3 regions of the Acidovorax lacteus genome follow, and region 1 is predicted to be linked to each of the others. Evidence: predicted binding sites of a transcription regulator. Region 1 holds the regulator's gene; each other region holds the start of a gene.

Region 1 (6,802 bases):
AGATGCCTGGCGGCAAGGCCTGGAAGGCCAAGTACGACGCCAAGTACCCCGGCCAGTTCCAGGTGTACAGCCCCTACACCTACGACGCCACCTTCCTGCTGGTGGACGCCATGAAGCGCGCCAACTCGGTGGATCCCAAGGTGTACATCCCCGAGCTGGCCAAGAGCAACTTCAAGGGCGTGACCTCCACGATCCAGTTCGAGCCCAACGGCGAACTGAAGAACCCCGCGATCACGCTGTACGTCTATAAGGACGGCAAGAAGTCGCCCCTGAACTGATCTTTGTCACCCACGGCCCCACTGTCTGGGGCCGGTGAGTGGATCAGGAGCCCCGCCTTGTGCGGGGCTTTTTTGTTATGGAGATCGCGCGTGCCTGGAGCCATGGCGAAGGCATAGAACAGCGGTGCACATACCGGCCGCGTGCCCCCGTGCCCTGATGGAGCCATGCGAATGCGTGCGTCGGCTACCCGTATCTGGGCCGAGGCCCGCGATTTGAGGTTTGATGCTGGAGCCGCCAGGGGGCCCGCAGGCGAAATGGGGCCGCAGATTTCGTGGGCGGCCTGGTGGTCATCCCGCCGCGCGCTATGGTGCCTTGAGAGGTGCTGGTCCGTATCCCACTCAGCTCGCCGAGTGCGGCGCTAGCCCGTGTTGGTGGATGGTCGATGGCCTAACAAAACCACCAGGCCGCCAGGGTGCTTGCGCGTGGTAAGCGCTGCAGCCGTACAGCAGGTTGGGTCTGTGCTGGCAGGGCAGCTCCATCCCTTCCTCCGTGCGCAGGCCCCCTGTCTGCTGCCGGTCGCTAATGCCATGCTGCCCGTATCTGCACTGCGGGGGGTTCCGCGGGCCTTGGCGGCGCACGAAAAGCTATGGTGCGCCAGCGCAGTTCAGCGGCGGACCTGGAGCGCGCCGGGGTTGACAATGTTGGTAGGCGTGCCGCGGATGAAGTTCACCACGTTGTCAAACGCTGCGCCAAAGTACAGCTCGTAGCTGTCCTGCTCGACATATCCGATGTGCGGCGTGCAAATGCAGTTCTCGAGCCGCAGCAGGGCGTGGCCTTGCAAAATGGGCTCGCTTTCAAACACGTCCACGGCGGCCATGCCGGGCCGCCCCCGGTTGAGCGCGGCGATCAGCGCATCCGATTCGATGAGCTCTGCGCGCGAGGTGTTCACCAGCAAAGCGGTCGGCTTCATGCACGATAGATCTTCGAGCGTGATCATGCCGCGGGTCTCTTCGTTGAGCCGCAGGTGCAGGGAAATGACGTCGCACTGGGCAAAGAAGTCCTCGCGGCTCGTGGCAACCTGATAGCCGTCGGTCAGGGCCTGGACGCGGGAGGCTTCTCGGCCCCAGACGCGCACATTCATCCCGAAGGCGCGGCCGTAACCCGCCACCAGCTGGCCGATCCGCCCGTACCCCCAGATGCCGAGCGTCTTGCCGCGCAGCACGCTGCCAATACCGAAGTTGGGGGGCATGGACGCGGCCTTCAGGCCCGATTGCTGCCATGCGCCATGCTTGAGGTTGGAGATGTACTGTGGCAGCCTGCGCATGGCTGCCATGACCAAGGCCCAGGTCAGTTCGGCGGGAGCCACCGGGGAGCCCACCCCTTCGGCGACGGCAATGCCGCGCTCGGTGCAGGCCGCCACGTCCACATGCGGGCCGATGCGCCCTGTCTGGGCGATGAGCTTGAGTCGGGGGAGTTTTTCGACCAGTTGCCGGGTGATCTGCGTGCGCTCGCGTATCAGCACGATGATGTCGGCGTCCCGGAGCCGTACGGACAACTGGCCCAGGCCCTTGACGGTATTCGTATACACCTTGGCGCTGTAGGCATCCAGGCGCGAGGCGCACTGGAGCTTGCGGACGGCATCTTGGTAGTCGTCCAGGATCACGATATTCATGGGCGTCATTGTGCCTTGCTCGCTGCTGGGCCTGAGGCCGGTAGGGGGTAGTCGTTCGCACGCTGAAACGGATCGCACGAAGTTCGGAACCTCTGTCGCGACGCGCGATAGCGATCCATGAGACCTTCTGGCCTACTAAGCGTCCGCGTCGCGCGTCCGTTCAAGATCAGCCGAGCCGCCAATGGCGCAAGATGCAGTGCACAGCATGAGGTCGAAAAGTGGCCTGGAGTGAGCGGAGTCAAGCACGAGCAGCTATTCAATCAATAGCAAGCTGTCTTGGTTGCCGATCTTTGCCCCGACGGGGAGTGCACTTCTGCCTCCTTGAGAGAAAACGCCCGCAGCAGCGGGCCTTGGGCCAGCTAGCATGCGGCCGGGCATGACGGCAAGCGGGAGGTAATTACGGGGCTCGCCGCCGTCACCAGCGCAGGCTGCAGTGTCCTGCGTGGACCTGCCCGGTGTGTCGCGAACGGTGTGTGAGGTGCGTATCGTTGGAAGGCGATCGCCTGACACTGCATCTACCAACGGCGCCGAGTGAGTGGATCACGTTCAGGCTGCGCTTTCGACGATCTCGCCTCGTTGCTCCAGTTGGGCCAGCCGGTCCAATTCCGCACATACGTCGGCCAGCCGCCCCGAAATCGCCAGCCGGGCGCCCCCTCGGTGGCCCCGGGCGTAGCGAATCTTGATGGGATGAGTTCCCCGGACGCAGGGATCGTTGGCAGCCTGACGGTCGCTGGCGATGGCCGGGGCGCGCGTCGCTGGGCGACTGTCGGGGGTGTGTGGCACCACCGTGAGGGGAACGCCGATTGTCCGCGCTGGCTCGTCCAGGCGCATGCGGTGTGCCGACGCCGGATATTCAGGGGTTCTGCCGAGGTCGGCCATAAGTGAGGGCGCCCAGCGCCGCGGCGGGGGCAAATCCGCCAAGGAGCAACGCAGATTGGGCTGCGACCCCGTTGTGTCTGCGTCCGGCTGGCGGAAGGGCTCTTGCCCAACTGGCGAAGAACGGTTGCGGATCCACGCTTGAAACCAAGACTGCACGATGCGGGCGAATGCCATGTGAATGCTCCAGACAAGGCGCCGGCAGGATTCCAAGGAACGACCGCATCCGGAGGGCCGCATCTCTGTGGACGCTGACGCCCGCCACCTCCGGTGTGTCGGATAAATCAGGAAAGCATGTGGTTGCGGATCAGCCCGACCGCGAGCCCTTCGATTTCAAAGGGCTCGCCAGGCTGTACGACGATGACTGGATAGTCGGGGTTCTCGGGCAGCAGTTCGACCGAGCCGCCTGTGCGTTTGAGGCGCTTGACCGTGACTTCGTCCCCCAGACGTGCCACCACGATCTGACCGTTGCGCACCTCTTTGGTCGCTTGCACGGCTAGCAGATCGCCGTCCATGATGCCGGCGTCGCGCATGGACATGCCGCGCACCTTGAGCAGGTAGTCCGGCGTCTGCGAGAACAAACCCTGTTGCAGCGCGTAGGTTTGATCAACGTGCTCTTGCGCGAGAATGGGCGACCCGGCAGCCACGCGGCCGATGAGCGGCAACAGCAGCTGTTGAAACCCCGGGAGCGTGCCCGAGTTGCGCTCGGCTTGGTCTGCGACTCGTCGTGTGGGTGCGCCGCTGCGCAGGCGGATACCCCGGGACGTGCCGCTCACGAGTTCGATGACTCCCTTGCGGGCCAGCGCCTGCAGGTGCTCTTCTGCGGCGTTGGCCGACTTGAAGCCTAGTTCGGCGGCGATTTCGGCCCGGGTGGGTGGGGCGCCTGTGGTCGCGATGGCGGTGCGGATCAGATCCAGGATCTGTTGCTGCCGTGCGGTCAGTTTGGGGTGGTCCGTCATGGTGTACTGGGTGACATACTGTCAATAATCACAGTACCTGTATTTTTGTTCAGTTTTGAGGAGTCTGCAAGTGGTGGGGGACAAGATCCTGGTGCTGGGGACAGGGGGGACCATTGCCGGTCGCGCGGCAGAGGCAGCGGATAACGTGGGCTATACAGCCGCGCAGGTGTCTGTGCACGATCTTCTGCGGCCGTTGCTGGCACATGCGGGGCTGACTGACATAACAACCGAGAGCGAGCAGGTCGCGCAGGTCGATAGCAAGGACATGGATGCTGACATCTGGCGCACCCTTGCCGCGCGGTGCCGTCGGGCCTTGACCGATCCGGCGGTGCGGGGGGTCGTGATCACCCACGGCACCGATACGGCCGAGGAGACCGCGTGGTTCCTGCACAGCGTGCTGCCTGTGGGCAAGCCCGTGGTATTGACCTGTGCAATGCGCCCCGCGACGGCCCTGACACCTGACGGGCCGCAGAACCTGCTCGATGCAATCGCGGTGGCTGCCGATGCAGGCAGTCGGGGTGTCCTGCTTGTGGCCAGTGGAGAGATCCACACCGCGCAGGCAGTGAGCAAGGTGCATCCGTACCGTGTCCAGGCTTTTGCATCCGAAGAAGGCGGCCCCTGTGGCTGGGTGGAAGAAGGGTCTGTGCGCTGGGCTCGCGCAGAGGCCGGTGCTCCGCTGCAGCCCGGCGCGGGGCCGCGTGAGTCTGCCGGCGCCTGGCCCTGGGTGGAACTGCTGACGAGCGCTGCTGCTAGCGATGGCCGGGTGGTGGATCTGCTGGTGGATGCCGGTGTACAAGGGCTGGTGGTTGCGTGTACTGGCAATGGCACCTTGCACGTCCGGCTGGAGGAGCGACTGCTGCAGGCCGCGGCGCGGGGGGTGCCGGTCGCTGTGGCAAGCCGCTGCCGTGCGGGGCGCTTGGTGGGCGCGGGTGACCCGCGCTTCGTTCGGTTTGCGGGGCTGTCGCCCGTGAAGGCGCGTATCAGCCTTGCACTGAGCCTCTTGAAGGCATGATGCTGCAATCGTGGCTCACCCATGCGTGGCTGTACCCCACGCTGGAGGTTGTGCACATCCTGGGCATCGCCTTGCTACTGGGCAATCTGCTGACCCTGGAAGTGCGTCTGTGGGGAGGCGCATCCAGTCTGGCCGTGCCAGCGTTGGCACGGCTGTGCATCGCGCTCGCTCTCACAGGTTTTGTCCTGGCAGCCGCGTCGGGGCTGGTGATGTTTGCCTTGCAGGCCCAGGAGCTTCTGAGCAACGACCGCTTTGTCTGGAAGATGGGCCTGCTGTTGCTTGCGGGCATGAATGCGGCCGCATTCCACGCGCGGGCTTCGTTGCAGCGCCTGGATGTCTGGGCCAGAATCCAGCTCGTGCTGTCGGCCCTGTTGTGGCTCAGCGTATTGGTGCTGGGTCGATGGATCGCCTACTGACCGACTGCGAAACCCTTTGAGATTCCAACGCCCTTGGGGAGTCACGCCATGGATCTTCAGCGACGTCACTTTTGCACGGTCAGCCTGGTGTTACCGGCCAGTGCCTGGGCCCACCACGGTTGGAGCAGCTTTGACCTGGAGCGGCCATGGTATTTGGCGGGGGTGTTGCAGCAGGTGCGCTGGGCCAATCCGCATGCCGAACTGCAGTTGCGGGTAGACACGGGCCTGCAAAAGCCCGCCGATTTGGTCAGCAGGTCGTTGCCGCGCCAGACAGCGCCGGTGGACGGCTCTGCGCTGCTGCAGCGTGCGCGGGTTCCAGAGGGGGCTGCCGGCGACTGGACGGTGGAACTCGCGCCTCTGACGCGTCTGCAGGCGTGGGGACTAGAGCCGCTGGCGGCCGGTGCCCGGGTGGAACTGATCGGATTCACCCAACGCGGTGCGGCAGAGCGGATGCTGCGGGCCGAGTTCCTGTTCGTGGGCGGCCGGGCCATCGGGCTGCGGTCCAGCCCGGCCTGAGTGCATCCTCAAACGCGGTGCGAACGGCTGCTGCACTGTTGGTAGTGAAGCTCGAATGAAAAACGGCGCCCAAAGGCGCCGTTGTGACTCAGGCGATGCCCGGGTTCAAGAAGCGAGTGCGGCCAGGGCGCGTTGCGTGATCTCCTCCACGCTCCCGGTGCCGCTGATGGCGCGATAGCGCGGTGCAGACGCCGGTTCGCTCGCGGCCCAAGAGCGGTAGTAGTCCACCAGCGGGCGTGTTTGGTCGCTGTAGACCTGGAGCCGCTTCTTCACGGTCTCTTCCTTGTCGTCTTCGCGCTGGATCAGGTCTTCACCGGTCACATCGTCCTTGCCTTCCACCTTGGGCGGATTGAACTTTACGTGGTAGGTGCGGCCGCTGGCAGGGTGCGAGCGGCGGCCGCTCATGCGTTCGATGATGGCGTCAAACGGAACGTCGATTTCCAGCACATAGTCGAGCTTGACGCCAGCCGCCTTCATCGCGTCGGCCTGTGGGATGGTGCGGGGAAAGCCGTCAAACAGAAAGCCATGCGCGCAATCTGGCTGGGCGATGCGCTCTTTGACCAGTCCGATGATGATGTCGTCGCTGACCAGAGCTCCCGAGTCCATGACCGCCTTGGCCTGCAGGCCCAGCGGAGTGCCAGCCTTCACCGCCGCGCGCAACATATCGCCGGTCGAGATCTGGGGGATGCCGTATTTCTGGCAGATGAACGTGGCTTGCGTGCCCTTTCCTGCGCCCGGGGCGCCAAGCAGGATGAGTCTCATGGATGTCCTCGAAGGTTAGAAATCGGCTGGCAAAGCGGCACCGGCACAGGCGTGTACCCGGGTAGCTTGCTCTTGTGTCTTGTGCGGTCGGCGGCGAGGATAGCACGCGATCCCCGTGCGGTCGCTTACGCGCGGGCGACACCTGCAGCGGTGCTCAGGCCAGCAGGGCGCGCACGCGTTCCAGGTCTTCCGGCGTGTCCACGCCTGCACCAGGAGCCTGTAAGGTCGTGTGCACTGCAATCGCATGGCCATGCCAGAGCACACGCAATTGCTCCAGCGATTCGAGCCGCTCGGTGGGCGCCTGGGAGAGTGTCGGATAGCGGCGCAGAAAGCCGACACGGTAGCTGTACAGGCCAATGTGCCGCAGGGC
Region 2 (6,802 bases), on a different contig from region 1:
ATATGGCACATATGCCGGGCGGGTGCCCCAAGGCTCAGAAGCAGGCCCAGACCTGATCCGCCAATTGCACCATGAAGCCAGGGGCGGTGTAGAGCCCGAACACCGCCAGGCAGGCAAGCACCGCCAGCAGGCCGCCGAGCCAGCGCCACCACAGGGCCGCGCGACCTGTGGCCGGGGTGACCAGCGCAGGCGCTGCAGGCGGCGGGGTCGTGGGGTTGTGCATGGTGCTCAATCGGGTTCAGGCGCGTGCGGGCTGCGCGGGGGCGCGCACGATAGCGCTTTCGCGGATGGGCAGGTTCACCAGCCCGGCCAGCACCCCCAGACCGATGGCGATGTACCAGACCAGGTCGTAGCTGCCGGTCACGTCGTACAAATAGCCGCCCAGCCACACGCCCATGAAGCTGCCGATCTGGTGGCTGAAGAACACGAACCCGCCGAGCATCGACAGATGCTGCACGCCAAAGATCTGCGCAATGGTGGCATTGGTGGGCGGCACGGTGGACAGCCACAGCGTGCCCATCACGGCCGAGAACACGTACACCGACAGCGGCGACAGCGGCACCGACAGGAACACCGCAATGGCCACTGCCCGCGCGAAGTAGATGAAGGACAGGATGAAGCGCTTGGGCATGCGCTGGCCCAGCGAGCCTGCGATGTAGGTACCGAACACGTTGAACAGCCCGATCAGCGCGAGCGCATAGCTGGCCACCTGCGGCGACAGGCCCTGGTCCTTGAGATAACTGGGCATGTGTACGCCGATGAACACCACCTGGAAGCCGCAGACGAAGTAGCCCGCCATCAGCAGCAGAAAGCTCGGGTAGCGCATGGCTTCGCCCACCGCCTGGGCGATGGTCTGTTCGCGGGGGGCGGCGGGCGCGCCGTTGCCAAAGCCCGGCTCGCGCAGACCGAAGGCCAGCGGCACGATGAGCAGCACCATGGCCGACAGGGCCAACAGCGCTTCCTTCCAGCCCAGGCTGGCGATCAGCCAGCCCTCCACCGGTACCATCAGAAACTGCCCGAACGAGCCGGCCGCGGCCGCCACACCCATGGCCCAGGAGCGTTTTTCGGGCGCGATCTGCCGACCCAGCACGCCGTAGATCACGGCATACGTGGTGCCAGCCTGCGCTGCGCCGATCAGCACCCCGGTGGTCAGCGCAAACATCAACGGCGTGGGCGACAGGGCCATGCCCGCCAGGCCCGCTGCATACAGCGCTGCACCGGCGATCAGCACGCGGAACGCGCCAAAGCGGTCGGCCGCCATGCCCGCGAAGATGCCGATGAAGCCCCAAGACAGGTTCTGGATGGCCACCGCCAGTGCAAAGGTCTGGCGCGTCCAGCCCATCTCCTGGGTGATGGGCTGCAGCCACAGGCCGAAGCCATGCCGGATGCCCATGGACAGCGTGACGATGGCAGCGCCGCAGGCCAGCACCTGCAGCATGGACAATTTCGGCGTATTGGTATGCATTCAAATAATGTAGCCAAGTTCGCCGCGCGCTGCCTGACAGCCTCGTGCCGGGCTCCCGGGTGGTGCACGCAGGGCTGTGGTTTTATCCAGCTCTCGCCGTGCCGCCGCACTACAATCCGCCGCCATGGCCACGAAACCGACCTCCACCGCCGCGAGCGACTATTCCGAAGGCTCGATCCGCGTGCTCAAGGGCCTGGAGCCCGTCAAGCAGCGCCCGGGCATGTACACCCGCACCGACAACCCGCTGCACATCGTGCAGGAGGTGCTGGACAACGCCGCCGATGAAGCCCTGGCGGGCTTCGGCAAGAAGATCCGCGTGACGCTGCATGCCGACGGTTCGGTCGGCATTGAGGACGACGGGCGCGGCATCCCCTTCGGCCTGCACCCCGAAGAAAAAGCACCGGTGATCGAGCTGGTGTTCACCCGCCTGCACGCGGGCGGCAAGTTCGACAAGGGCAAGGGCGGGGCGTACAGCTTCTCGGGTGGCCTGCACGGCGTGGGCGTGAGCGTGACCAACGCCCTGGCCACCCGGCTCGAAGTGACCAGCCACCGCGAGGGCCAGGCCGCCCGCCTGGTGTTTGCAGGTGGCGACGTGGTCGAGCCGCTGGTGGCGCGCCCGCTGGAGCCCGGCGAGCGCAAGCAGGGCACCACGGTGCGCGTGTGGCCCGATGCGAAGTATTTCGAGTCGAGCACCTTGCCGCTGGGCGAACTGACGCACCTGCTGCGCAGCAAGGCCGTGCTCATGCCCGGCGTGGCGGTGACGCTGTTGAACGAAAAGACCCGCGAAACCCAGACCTGGCAGTACAAAGGCGGCCTGCGCGACTACCTGCAGCAGACACTGTCGGCCGACCCGGTGATTCCGCTGTTCGAGGGCGAAGGCTTTGCCGACAGTGGCAACGACAGCTTTGCCGAAGGCGAGGGCGCCGCCTGGTGCGTGGCCTTTACCGAAGACGGCTCGCCAGTGCGCGAGAGCTACGTCAACCTCATCCCGACCACCGCAGGCGGCACGCATGAAAGCGGCCTGCGCGACGGCCTGTTCCAGGCCGTCAAGGGCTTCATCGAGCTGCACTCGCTCCTGCCCAAGGGCGTGAAGCTGATGCCCGAAGACGTGTTTGCGCGCGCCAGCTACGTGCTCAATGCCAAGGTGCTGGACCCGCAATTCCAGGGGCAGATCAAGGAGCGGCTCAATTCGCGCGATGCCGTGCGCCTGGTATCGGGCTTTGTGCGGCCCGCACTGGAGCTGTGGCTCAACCAGCATGTGGACTACGGCAAGAAGCTGGCCGAACTCGCCATCAAGGCCGCGCAGACCCGCCAGAAGGCAGGCCAGAAGGTCGAAAAGCGCAAGGGCTCGGGCGTGGCCGTGCTGCCCGGCAAGCTCACCGACTGCGAAAGCCGCGACATTGCGCACAACGAGGTGTTCCTGGTCGAGGGCGATTCGGCCGGCGGCAGCGCCAAGATGGGCCGCGACAAGGAATGCCAGGCTGTGCTGCCGCTGCGCGGCAAGGTGCTCAACACCTGGGAGGTGGACCGCGACCGGCTGTTTGCCAACACCGAAGTGCACGACATTTCCGTGGCCATCGGCGTTGACCCCCACGGCCCGAATGACGAGCCCGACCTGTCGGGCCTGCGCTACGGCAAGGTGTGCATCCTGTCGGACGCCGACGTCGACGGTGCGCACATCCAGGTGCTGCTGCTCACGCTGTTTTTCCGCCACTTTCCCAAGCTCATCGAGCGCGGCCATGTGTACGTGGCCCGGCCCCCGCTGTTCCGCGTGGACGTCCCCGCCCGCGGCAAGAAACCAGCCGCCAAGCTCTACGCGCTGGATGACGGCGAGCTGCAGGCCATCCTCGACAAGTGCGCCAAAGACGGCGTGCCGCGCGAGAAGTGCCAGATCAGCCGCTTCAAGGGCCTGGGCGAGATGAACGCCGAGCAGCTCTGGGAAACCACGCTCAACCCTGATACGCGCCGCCTGCTGCCGGTGCAGCTGGGCACGCTGGACTTTGCCTCCACCGAAGGTCTGATCACCAAGCTCATGGGCAAGGGCGAGGCCGCAGCCCGCCGCGAGCTGATGGAACTGCACGGCGATGCCGTGGAAGTGGACGTCTGAGCCCGCCCGCCTGCCCCACGATCTGCCTGTTGCGCCGCCTGGCGCGCCCCGATTGAACTGCTGAAGCCGAATGTCCGACTCCACCCTTCCTCTGCTGCAGACCGCCGGTGACGACGATGCCATCACCCTGGGCGGCTATGCGCAGCGCGCCTACCTTGAATACGCGCTCTCGGTCGTCAAAGGCCGCGCGCTGCCCGACGTGTGCGACGGCCTCAAGCCCGTGCAGCGCCGCATCCTGTACGCGATGGACCGCATGGGCCTGGGCTACAGCGGCGCCAGCCGCAACGTGGCGGCCAAGCCCGTCAAGAGCGCCCGCGTGGTGGGCGATGTGCTCGGCCGCTTTCATCCGCACGGCGACCAGTCGGCCTACGACGCGCTGGTGCGCATGGCGCAGGACTTTGCGCAGCGCTATCCGCTGATCGATGGCCAGGGCAATTTCGGCAGCCGCGACGGCGACGGCGCGGCCGCCATGCGCTACACCGAGGCCCGCCTGTCGCGCATCACCAGCCTGCTGCTCGACGAGATCGACGAAGGCACGGTCGATTTCATGCCCAACTACGACGGCAGCACGCAGGAGCCGCGCCAACTGCCCGCACGCCTGCCGTTCGCGCTGCTCAACGGCGCCAGCGGCATCGCCGTGGGCCTGGCCACCGAGATCCCGAGCCACAACCTACGCGAAGTGGCTGATGCCTGCGTCGCCCTGGTCAAGAACCCCAAGCTCACCGACGAGGAGCTGTTCGCGCTGATTCCCGGCCCCGACTACCCGGGTGGCGGGCAGATCATCAGCAGCACGGCCGACATCCAGGACGCCTACCGTACGGGCCGGGGCAGCCTCAAGGTGCGCGCGCGCTGGAAGATCGAAGACCTGGCGCGCGGCCAGTGGCAGATGGTGGTGACCGAGCTGCCGCCGGGCGTGTCGGCGCAGAAGGTGCTCGAAGAGATCGAGGAGCTGACCAACCCCAAGGTCAAGACCGGCAAGAAGGCGCTCACGCAGGACCAGACCCAGCTCAAGGCCACGCTGCTGGCTGTGCTCGACGGCGTGCGCGACGAGTCGAGCAAGGACGCACCCGTGCGCCTGGTGTTCGAGCCCAAGACGGGCAAGGTGCCGCAGCAGGACCTGACCCAAGTGCTGCTGGCCCACACCAGCCTTGAAACCTCGGCCCCGATCAACCTCACCATGGTCGGGCTCGACGGTCGGCCCACGCAGAAGTCGCTGCGCGACATGCTCGAAGAGTGGGTGAGCTTCCGCCAGAGCACGATCACGCGGCGCTCGGAGCACCGCCTGGCCAAGGTGCTGGACCGCATCCATATCCTCGAAGGCCGGCAGCTGGTGCTGCTGAACATCGACGAGGTGATTGCCATCATCCGCGGCAGCGATGAACCCAAGGCCGCGCTGATGGAGCGCTTCCGCTTGAGCGAGCGCCAGGCGGAAGACATCCTCGAAATCCGCCTGCGCCAGCTTGCGCGGCTCGAAGCCATCCGCATCGAGCAAGAACTGGCCGAGCTGCGCACCGAGCAGGGCAAGCTCGAAGACGTGCTGGGCAACCCCGCCTCGCTCAAGCGGCTGATGGTGCGCGAGATCGAGGCCGATGCGAAGCAGTTTGCCGACGCGCGCCGTACGCTGATCCAGGCCGAAAAGAAGGCCGTGGCCGAAGTGCGCGTGCTCGACGAACCCGTCACGGTGGTGGTGTCGGCCAAGGGCTGGGTGCGCGCGCGCCAGGGCCACGGGCACGACGCGGGCAGCTTCGCCTTCAAGGCGGGCGATGGCCTGTATGGCACCTTCGAGTGCCGCACCGTCGACCAGCTGCTGATTTTTGGCAGCAACGGGCGGGTGTATTCGGTGCCGGTGTCGGCGCTGCCCGGTGGCCGTGGCGATGGCCAGCCGGTCACGACGCTGATCGATCTCGAATCGGGCACCCAGCCCGCGCACTACTTTGCCGGGCCCTCAGGGGCCATGCTGCTGCTGGCGGGGTCGGGGGGCTATGGCTTCATCGCTGCGGTGGAGCACATGGTGTCGCGCCAGAAGGGCGGCAAGGCCTTCCTGTCGCTGGGCGAAGGTGAAACGCTGTGCAAGCCGTCGCCCGTGGCGGGGGGCTCGGGCAGCCAGCCTTGGCCCGATGCCACCCATGTGTGCTGTGCATCGGCGGGCGGGCGCATTCTCACGTTCGAGATTGCCGAGCTCAAGACCATGGCCAACGGCGGCCGTGGTCTGCTGCTGATCGACCTGGAACCCAAAGACCAACTGGCCGGTGCAGCCGCTTACACCCGCAGCGTGCGCCTGGAGGGTGTCGGACGGGGCGGTAAGCCGCGCGATGAAACGCTGGAGATCCGCAGCCTGAACAACGCCCGGGGTGCACGCGCCCGCAAGGGCAAGGCGGCCGACCTGGGCTTCAAGCCAGCGGTGGTGCTCCGCGTCGAGTAGGTCGTGCCCGCATCCACAGCGCTGCGTCCCCGGCCGCCCGGGGTGCCTGTGTAGGGCTGTGGTTGGTCGCCAGGCAAGGCTCTGCGCAACGCCGTGCGGTTTGCGCTTGCACAGCCGCGGTCAGGCCATTGCGTTGCTTTTGTGGCCGGTTGCCCTGCGATGGGCTGCAAAACGCGTTGCGGCTCCTCGCCTGATCCGCACCTGTTTATCCAGTCGAGGGCTTTGCAACGCTTCCCGAGCGCGACATCACACAGTCCCCCTGGGTTTGTTCCGTTGAATTGGGCGCAGAAAAAGAGCAAGATCGGTTACAGATTGATTCAACTTTGGCAAGGAGACTGCGAATGATCCAGCGGCTGCGCATTGCTCAAAAACTCTGGCTTTCCGTGGTGATCATCGTGACCATGATGGTCTCGGTGATCGGTTTTGCAGCCTACCGTTCGGCCACAGCGCAAAAGGTGGCCGACAGCGTCAACGCGCAAATGAACGAGCGCGTCCAGGGCGCGATCCGGTGGGTGGGTCTCACCGAGATGAACGCAGCCCGCACGCTGGCTCTGATTCTGAGCTCCGATGCGCTGGTGGAAGCCGAATTCAAGGACGCCATCGCGGCCACATCGGCGCAGATCAGCGAACTGCAGAAGTCGCTTGAGGCCATTGCCACCTCGGACGCCGACAAGGCGCAGATGGCCAAGATCGCGGCGTCGCGCAAGACCATGATCGACTTGCGCAATGAGGCGCGCAAGCTCAAGTCGGACGGCAATGCCGAAGCGGCCATCAAACTCGTGCGCGATCGGTACAACCCGGCGGTGAC
Region 3 (6,802 bases), on a different contig from region 1:
TGCCGGTACCGGCCGCCGTACGGGCCTGTGAGGCGGTGGTGGCCACGGCGGGCGGTGCGGGCGGGTGCACGGCGGCAGTGGGCTGGTGCGCGTGCTCGGCCATGTGTTTGATCACGCCCACGTAGGCCACCAGCAGCAGGCCGTACACCACCAGGTAGGCGATCAGCGTGGCCAGCACGGTGTGCGGCGGGTGCTGGGCCACGGCTTCGGCGGTGGTCAGCAGGCCGTACACCAGGTAGGGCTGGCGGCCGATTTCGGTCACGTACCAGCCGGCCAGCGTGGCCACCCAGCCCGAAAACGTCATGGCCACCAGTGCCCACAGCAGCGTGCGCGGCAGTGCGGCGGCGGGCTGCGCCAGACGGCGGCGGCGCCACAGGCTGGCGGCGCCCCACCAGGCCACGGCCAGCATCAGCATGCCCACGCCCACCATGATGCGAAAGCCCCAGAACACCGGTGCCACGGGCGGGTGGGCGTTCGGAAACTCGTTCAGGCCCTTGAGTTCGCCGTCCCATTCGTGCGTGAGGATCAGGCTGGCGAGCTTGGGGATCTTGATGGCGTAGTCGGTGCGCTGCTCTTCCTCGTTGGGAATCCCGAACAGCGTGAGCGGCGCGCCCTTTTCGGTCTGCCAGATGCCTTCGATGGCGGCCACCTTGGCGGGCTGGTGCTCCAGCGAGTTCAGGCCGTGCAGGTCGCCCATGAAGATCTGCGCCGGGATGAGCACCGCCGCAGCCGTGAGTGCAGCGCGCAGCGCCTTGGGCGTGCCCTCGGTGGCGGTGCCCTTGAGCAGTTGCCAGGCGCTCACGCCCGCTATCAGGAAGGCCGCCGTCAGGCCCGAGGCCAGCAGCTTGTGCCCCAGCCGGTACGGGAACGAGGGGTTGAACACAATGGCCCACCAGTCCACGGCGTGGAACTTGCCGTCGATGATTTCATAGCCCGCAGGCGTCTGCATCCAGGAGTTGAGGCTCAAGATCCAGAACGCCGACAGCGTGGTGCCAATGGCCACCATGAGCGCGGCAAACAGGTGCATGCGCTCCGACACCCGGTTACGGCCGAACAGCATGATGCCGAGGAAGGTGGCCTCCAGGAAGAAGGCTGTGAGCACCTCGTAGCCCAGCAGCGGCCCGGCAATGTTGCCCGCCCGCTCCATGAAGCCCGGCCAGTTGGTGCCGAACTGGAAGCTCATGGTGATGCCCGACACCACGCCCAGCGCGAAGGTGAGCGCGAACACCTTGGTCCAGAAGTAGTAGGCCTGCTCCCACGCCGCGGCAGCGGGCGTGCCCCGCGTGGCCGCATGGCGCAGGCGGAAGAACACCAAAAACCAGCACAGCGCGATGGTGATGGTGGGAAACAGGATGTGGAAGCTGATGTTGGCCGCGAACTGGATGCGCGACAGCAGCAGGGTGTCGTCCATGGTCATTGCCCCTTGGCGTTTGGCGTGCCGCCCTTGCCCGTCAGGCGGTCCTTGAATTCGAGCACCCGCGTGACCGCGGTGCCCATGCCCATCAGTTGCAGCGCGGTTTCGGGTGCCAGGCGCTGCACGTCGTCAAACCAGGTCATCAGGCGGTCGATCAGGTCGTGCATCTCGCGCATGCGCTCCTGGGCGTGGCGTTCCTGCTCGGTGGAGGGCTCCTCCAGCAGCGCCATGCGCAGCATCGACAGCGTGGGCTCGATCTCGCGGCGGCGGCGCTCTTCGGCCAGCACGCGGAAGATCTCCCACACGTCCTGCGGGGCCTCGAAATACTCGCGCCGGTCGCCCGGCCGGTGGCTCAGCTTCACCAGCCGCCAGGCCTGCAGCTCCTTGAGGCCCATGCTCACGTTGGAGCGCGAGAACTCCAGCGCCTCGGCGATTTCGTCGGCATTGAGCGGGCGTTGCGACAGGAAGATCAGGGCATAGATCTGCCCCACCGTCCGGTTGATGCCCCAGCGGCTGCCCATTTCGCCAAAGTGCGCCACGAACTGCCGGTTGAGCGGGGGAAGCAAGGTATTGACGGAGGTCATGGAACGGCATGATATCCGGCTTCTCCTGAAATTTCAGTATTTACTGAAAATTCGCGAATTTCCGCAAAGTGTGTAGGGAGTTGATCTGGCGTGGAGTTGCTGGGCAGCCCGGCGCACGCGCAGTCCGCCGGTGTGGCAGGGCGCTGGCATGGTGTGAACAGGCGCTGCAAAGGGTGGGGCTGGGCGGGCAAGGTCGAGCATGGGGTGGGGCGACACATGCCGCAGGCGCGGTGGTGTGCACGCGCGCGGGTCGCCGTGTTCGCCGCGCATGCGGTCTGCAAGTGCCCGGCGCTGCAGTGCCCCCCGCTGGAGGCGGCGCTCTTTTTGTCGCGCGGGCGCTGCAAAGCCACGCGCGGGCAGGGGACAATATGCGGTTTGCCCGCCACGGCTGGCGTCGCGTGGCCCGCACGGGCTGGGCTGGCGCGTGCAGCCGCCTCCTTCGCTCGTCCACCCTTTGCCGCCCGTCATGGCCACCGCTCCGATGTCCCGCACCCCGTTTCTCGATATGGCCAAAGGCCTGGCCTGCGCGGTGATCGTGGCGCACCACCTGGCCTTCTACGGCCCGATGTCGGATATCGCGCAGCCGCTGGCCCCGGCGCTGATCGCTTGGCTGTACGACTACGGCCGCATGGCCGTGCAGGTGTTTCTGGTGCTGGCGGGCTATCTGGCGGCGGCCAGCCTGGCCCCCCAGGGCGTGGCCCGCTACGACAGCGCCTGGCAACAGGCGCTGCGCCGCTATGCGCGGCTGGTCACGCCGTATCTGGTGGCGCTGCTGGTCACGCTGGCCGTGGCCGCGCTGGTGCGCGCCTGGTTCGCACACGATTCGGTGCCGGGCGAGCCCGACGGGCTGCAACTGCTGGCGCATGGGCTGCTGCTGCATGGGGTGCTGGGCTACGAGTCGCTGTCGGCCGGGGTCTGGTATGTGGCCATCGACCTGCAACTGTTCTGCTGCGCGCTGCTGATATGGTCGGCTGCGCGGGCCGTGGGCCGCAGGCGCGGTGGTGTGCAGGGGGCGCAGCACGCGCTGCGCGCCGCACAGGCGCTGGTGGTGGCAGGGGCTGCGGCGTCGCTGTGGGGCTTCAACCGCGATGCCGCGTGGGACAACTGGGCGCTGTACTTCTGGGGCGCGTATGCGCTGGGCATCGTGGCCTACTGGGCGGTGCAGTCGGCCCGTCCGCTGGGTTGGCTGCTGACCCTGGGGCTGCTGGTGGGCGTGGCGCTGTGGCTGGACCCCCGCACACGCATTGCCGTGGCAGGTGCCACAGCGCTGCTGCTGGTGGGGGTCATGCGCTCGCCGTTGCTGCGCAGTGGGGGCTGGGCGCCGCTGGTGCAGCTGGGCCAGCGCTCGTACTCGGTGTTTCTGATCCACTTTGCCGTCTGCCTGCTGGTCAACGCCGTGGCCAGCCGCTGGTGGCCCCCGGTGCCCGCCCTGCACGCCGCGGGCATGGTGCTGGCCTGGGGCCTGTCGCTGGCGGCGGGGCAGCTGCTGTACGCGGGGGTCGAGTCGCGCAGCACCGACCTGCGCTCGGCCCTGCGTTGGCTGGCCGGCCTGCTGCTGACCGGTGGCCTGCTGGAGGCGTACGCGCTGGCCACGGCCTGACGCCCGCCCCACGGCTGCGGCGCTGCCCGGCAGCAGGCTTGAGCGTGGGCCTTGAGGCCGGTGCCTGTAGGCCTGTGGGGCTTGCGCAGGGCGGTGGCAGCCTTCAGGCCTTTGAGGCCTTCGAGGCCTTTGAGGCCACTCGTGCTTATAAATCAAGCACGAGCAGCTATCAAATCAATAGCAAAAAACACACAACGGGAAGTCCACCACCGAGGCAACGCCGCGGGCGGTGGCCGCCGCTCAAGACCCGTGCAACACGGAGGGCGCCGCACCGTCTCGGGCTGCAGCGGTGTGGCCTGCTCCATCGCCTGCTGGATGGGTGCCCAAAGCACCAACAAAACTGTATATTCGTACAGTATGTCAAAGCCCTTGCACATGGACTCGGCCGATACGCTGACTCCCAAGTCCGGCCTGCCAGCGGCTGCGGTGGCAGCGCTCAAGGGGCGCGGTGTGTCCATGGCGGTGGCGCACCGCTTCGTGAGCGACCAGCGCGAAGCCTTTGACGACGGCTGGGGCGGGCCTGCCGTGGGGGCCGACGGGCTGCCGGATCGGCCGCCACCTCCCACCACCCAGGTGCGGCTCGAAACCGTGCGCAGCGCGCTGTGCGAGAACGACTCGCCCGACATCTTTTTCGAGCGCTCGGTGAACCCCTACCGGGGCTGCGAGCACGGCTGCGTGTACTGCTACGCGCGGCCTACGCACAGTTACCTGAACCTCTCGCCCGGGCTGGATTTCGAGACCCGCATCATCGCCAAGCAGAACGTGGTGGAGGTGCTGGCCGACGAGATCACGCGGCCCGGCTACCGGCCCACGCTGGTCAACGTGGGCTCTGCCACCGACTGCTACCAGCCGGCCGAGCGCGAACTGCGCCTCACGCGCGGCGTGGTCGAGCTGCTGGGGCGGGCGGGCCATCCGCTGGCGCTGATCACCAAGTCCAGCGGCGTGGAGCGCGATCTGGACCTGCTGGCGCCGCTGGCTGCGCGGCGGCTGGCCGCGGTGTACGTGACCATCACCACGCTCGACGCCCGGCTGGCGCGCATTCTGGAGCCGCGCGCCGCTGCGCCCCACCGGCGGCTGCGCACCATCCGGGCCCTGGCCGAGGCCGGGGTGCCCGTGGGCGTGAGCGTGGCACCGCAGATTCCGTTTGTGAACGAAGACATGGAGCAGGTGCTCGAAGCCGCGCGCGACGCCGGGGCGCGCAGCGCGTTCTACACGGTGCTGCGCCTGCCCTGGGAACTGGACCCGATTTTTCGCGCCTGGCTGCAGCAGCACTACCCGGACCGCGCGGCCCGCGTGATGGCCCGTGTGCAGGACACGCACGGCCTGACCGACACCGAGCGCGCCGAAGGCCGCAGTTACCGCAGCGACTTTGCCAGCCGCATGAAGGGGCAGGGCCTGTGGGCCGACCTGCTGCGCCAGCGCTTTGCCAAGGCCTGCGCGCGCCTGGGACTCAACCGCGAGCGCACCGAGCTGGATCTGCAGCAGTTTCGCCCGGCCGCCGTGCGCGGCCAGCACAGCCTGTTCTGACGGGCCCACGGGCTGGCAGGGCGCGCATGCAGGCGTGCAGATACGGCGGGTGCCCAGGCGCTGTGTGGGCCTAGGCCATGCACGGGCCGGGTGCGCAGGCCCAAGGCACGGGCACGAAGGCACAGACCCTTAGCGCGCGGCGTTCGGCTCCGGCAGGCGGATGTCGAGCACGATCTGCAGCCCCTCGGTTTTTTCGTAGCGGCGGATGCGGTGGATCATCTCGGCCGAGAGCACATGCCCGGCCGACAGCAGCAGCACGCCTTCTTTGGAGACCAGGTCCTTGCCCAGCACCATGCCGGGCACCAGCGATTCGGTGTCGGTGGGCACCAGCGGGCGTTGGGTGGGCTTGGCCTGCTGGGTGATGTGCAGGAACACATCCACCACCTCGGGATCAAACTGCGTGCCGCGGCCGCGCTGCAGCAGCGTGCGGGCTTCGGCTTCGGTCAGGTTGGCGCCCGTCAGGTGGCCGTGCAGCAGGTCGTCGTAGGTGTCCACCACGGCCAGAATGCGCGCGCCCAGCGCAATGTCGGCACCCTGCAGCTGCTGCGGGAAACCGCTGCCGTCAAAGCGCTCGTGGTGGCTGCGGATGACCGTGGCCACGCCCTGGTGCTCGTCCAGTGCCATGAAGGCCTGGGCGCCCAGTTCGGGGTGGCGGCGGTACTGGGCCAGCTCCTCGGCCGTGAGCCGGCCCACGGGTTTGGACAGGATGCTGTCGGGCAGCGCCATGAAGCCCACGTCGTGGATCAGGCTGGCCACGAAGACGTCCTGTACCGCGTCGGGCGGGAGTTCCATGGCCAGGGCCACGCGGCGTGCGAGTTGCGCCGTGCGCTTGCCGTGCCCGGCCAGCGGGCCGCTGCGCAGCTCCATCAGGCTGGAGAAGATCTTGATGCTGGTGAGGTAGCTGCGCTGCAGTTTTTCGTTGGCGCTGCGCAGATCGGCCGTGCGTTCGGCCACGCGCGCCTCCAGCGTGGCGTTCAGCTCGCGCAGCGCTTCGTTCTGCGACGCCGTGAGCGCCTGCAGCGCTGCGCGTTCGCGCTCCAGCCGCTGCCGCTCGACGGCCTGGCGCACCGTCACGCGCAGTTCGGTCTCGTCCCAGGGCTTGTGGATGTAGCGGTAGATCTGGCCTTCGTTGATGGCCGCGATGGTCGCGTTCATGTCGGCATAGCCGGTGAGCAGAATGCGCGCCACCTCGGGCCAGCGTTCGCGCACCTGCGCCAGCAGGGCAGCGCCGTCCATGCCGGGCATGCGCATGTCGCTGATGACCACGTCCACGGTTTCACGCTCCAGCACCGACAGCGCCTCGGCACCGCCGCCGGCCTGCAGCACACGGCAGTCTTCGGCGCGCAGCACGCGCTTGAGCGCCGACAGGATGTTCGGCTCGTCGTCCACGCACAGCACCGTCCACGTCGAAGCCGCCATGGCGGGGCTGCCGACGGGCCCTACTGGCTCCGATGGTGCGGGCGTGGTGCTCGGGGCAATCTGATCGGTCATGGGCGGCTTTCGGCAAGGGCGGCCGGTGCCGGTGCGGCCGTGTCGGCCACGGGCGGCTGCTGGATGGGCAGGGTCACCCGGAAGGACGTGCCCTGGCCCAGCTCGCTGCACACCTCCATGCGGCCTCCGTGCTTTTGCACGATGCCGTAGGACAGCGACAGGCCCAGGCCGGTGCCCTTGCCCACG

The links. Region 1 encodes LexA, which represses DNA repair genes until DNA is damaged. Its sites were predicted from a motif close to ACTGTATNNNNATACAGT; they were not measured.
Region 2: the regulator LexA is predicted to act here: its motif matches at 1,539-1,556, upstream of ABD866_RS14795 (DNA topoisomerase IV subunit B).
Region 3: the regulator LexA is predicted to act here: its motif matches at 3,938-3,955, upstream of ABD866_RS14210 (PA0069 family radical SAM protein).

The regions. Positions count from the first base shown of each region.
Region 1 is NZ_BAABEX010000007.1:484,372-491,173, reverse strand. Features, by position in the region: gene ABD866_RS05650 (branched-chain amino acid ABC transporter substrate-binding protein) at 1-278, shown strand, start outside; gene ABD866_RS05645 (D-2-hydroxyacid dehydrogenase family protein) at 884-1,891, opposite strand; gene lexA (transcriptional repressor LexA) at 3,052-3,726, opposite strand; gene ABD866_RS05635 (asparaginase) at 3,791-4,738, shown strand; gene ABD866_RS05630 (hypothetical protein) at 4,735-5,154, shown strand; gene ABD866_RS05625 (DUF6152 family protein) at 5,203-5,670, shown strand; gene adk (adenylate kinase) at 5,776-6,432, opposite strand; gene kdsB (3-deoxy-manno-octulosonate cytidylyltransferase) at 6,587-6,802, opposite strand, start outside.
Region 2 is NZ_BAABEX010000029.1:422,860-429,661, forward strand. Features, by position in the region: gene ABD866_RS14785 (hypothetical protein) at 35-223, opposite strand; gene ABD866_RS14790 (MFS transporter) at 239-1,465, opposite strand; gene ABD866_RS14795 (DNA topoisomerase IV subunit B) at 1,590-3,572, shown strand; gene parC (DNA topoisomerase IV subunit A) at 3,643-5,994, shown strand; gene ABD866_RS14805 (methyl-accepting chemotaxis protein) at 6,336-6,802, shown strand, end outside.
Region 3 is NZ_BAABEX010000029.1:296,254-303,055, forward strand. Features, by position in the region: gene ABD866_RS14195 (cytochrome ubiquinol oxidase subunit I) at 1-1,411, opposite strand, end outside; gene ABD866_RS14200 (GbsR/MarR family transcriptional regulator) at 1,414-1,998, opposite strand; gene ABD866_RS14205 (acyltransferase family protein) at 2,465-3,598, shown strand; gene ABD866_RS14210 (PA0069 family radical SAM protein) at 3,974-5,125, shown strand; gene nosR (response regulator c-di-GMP phosphodiesterase, NosR family) at 5,255-6,616, opposite strand; gene ABD866_RS14220 (ATP-binding protein) at 6,613-6,802, opposite strand, start outside.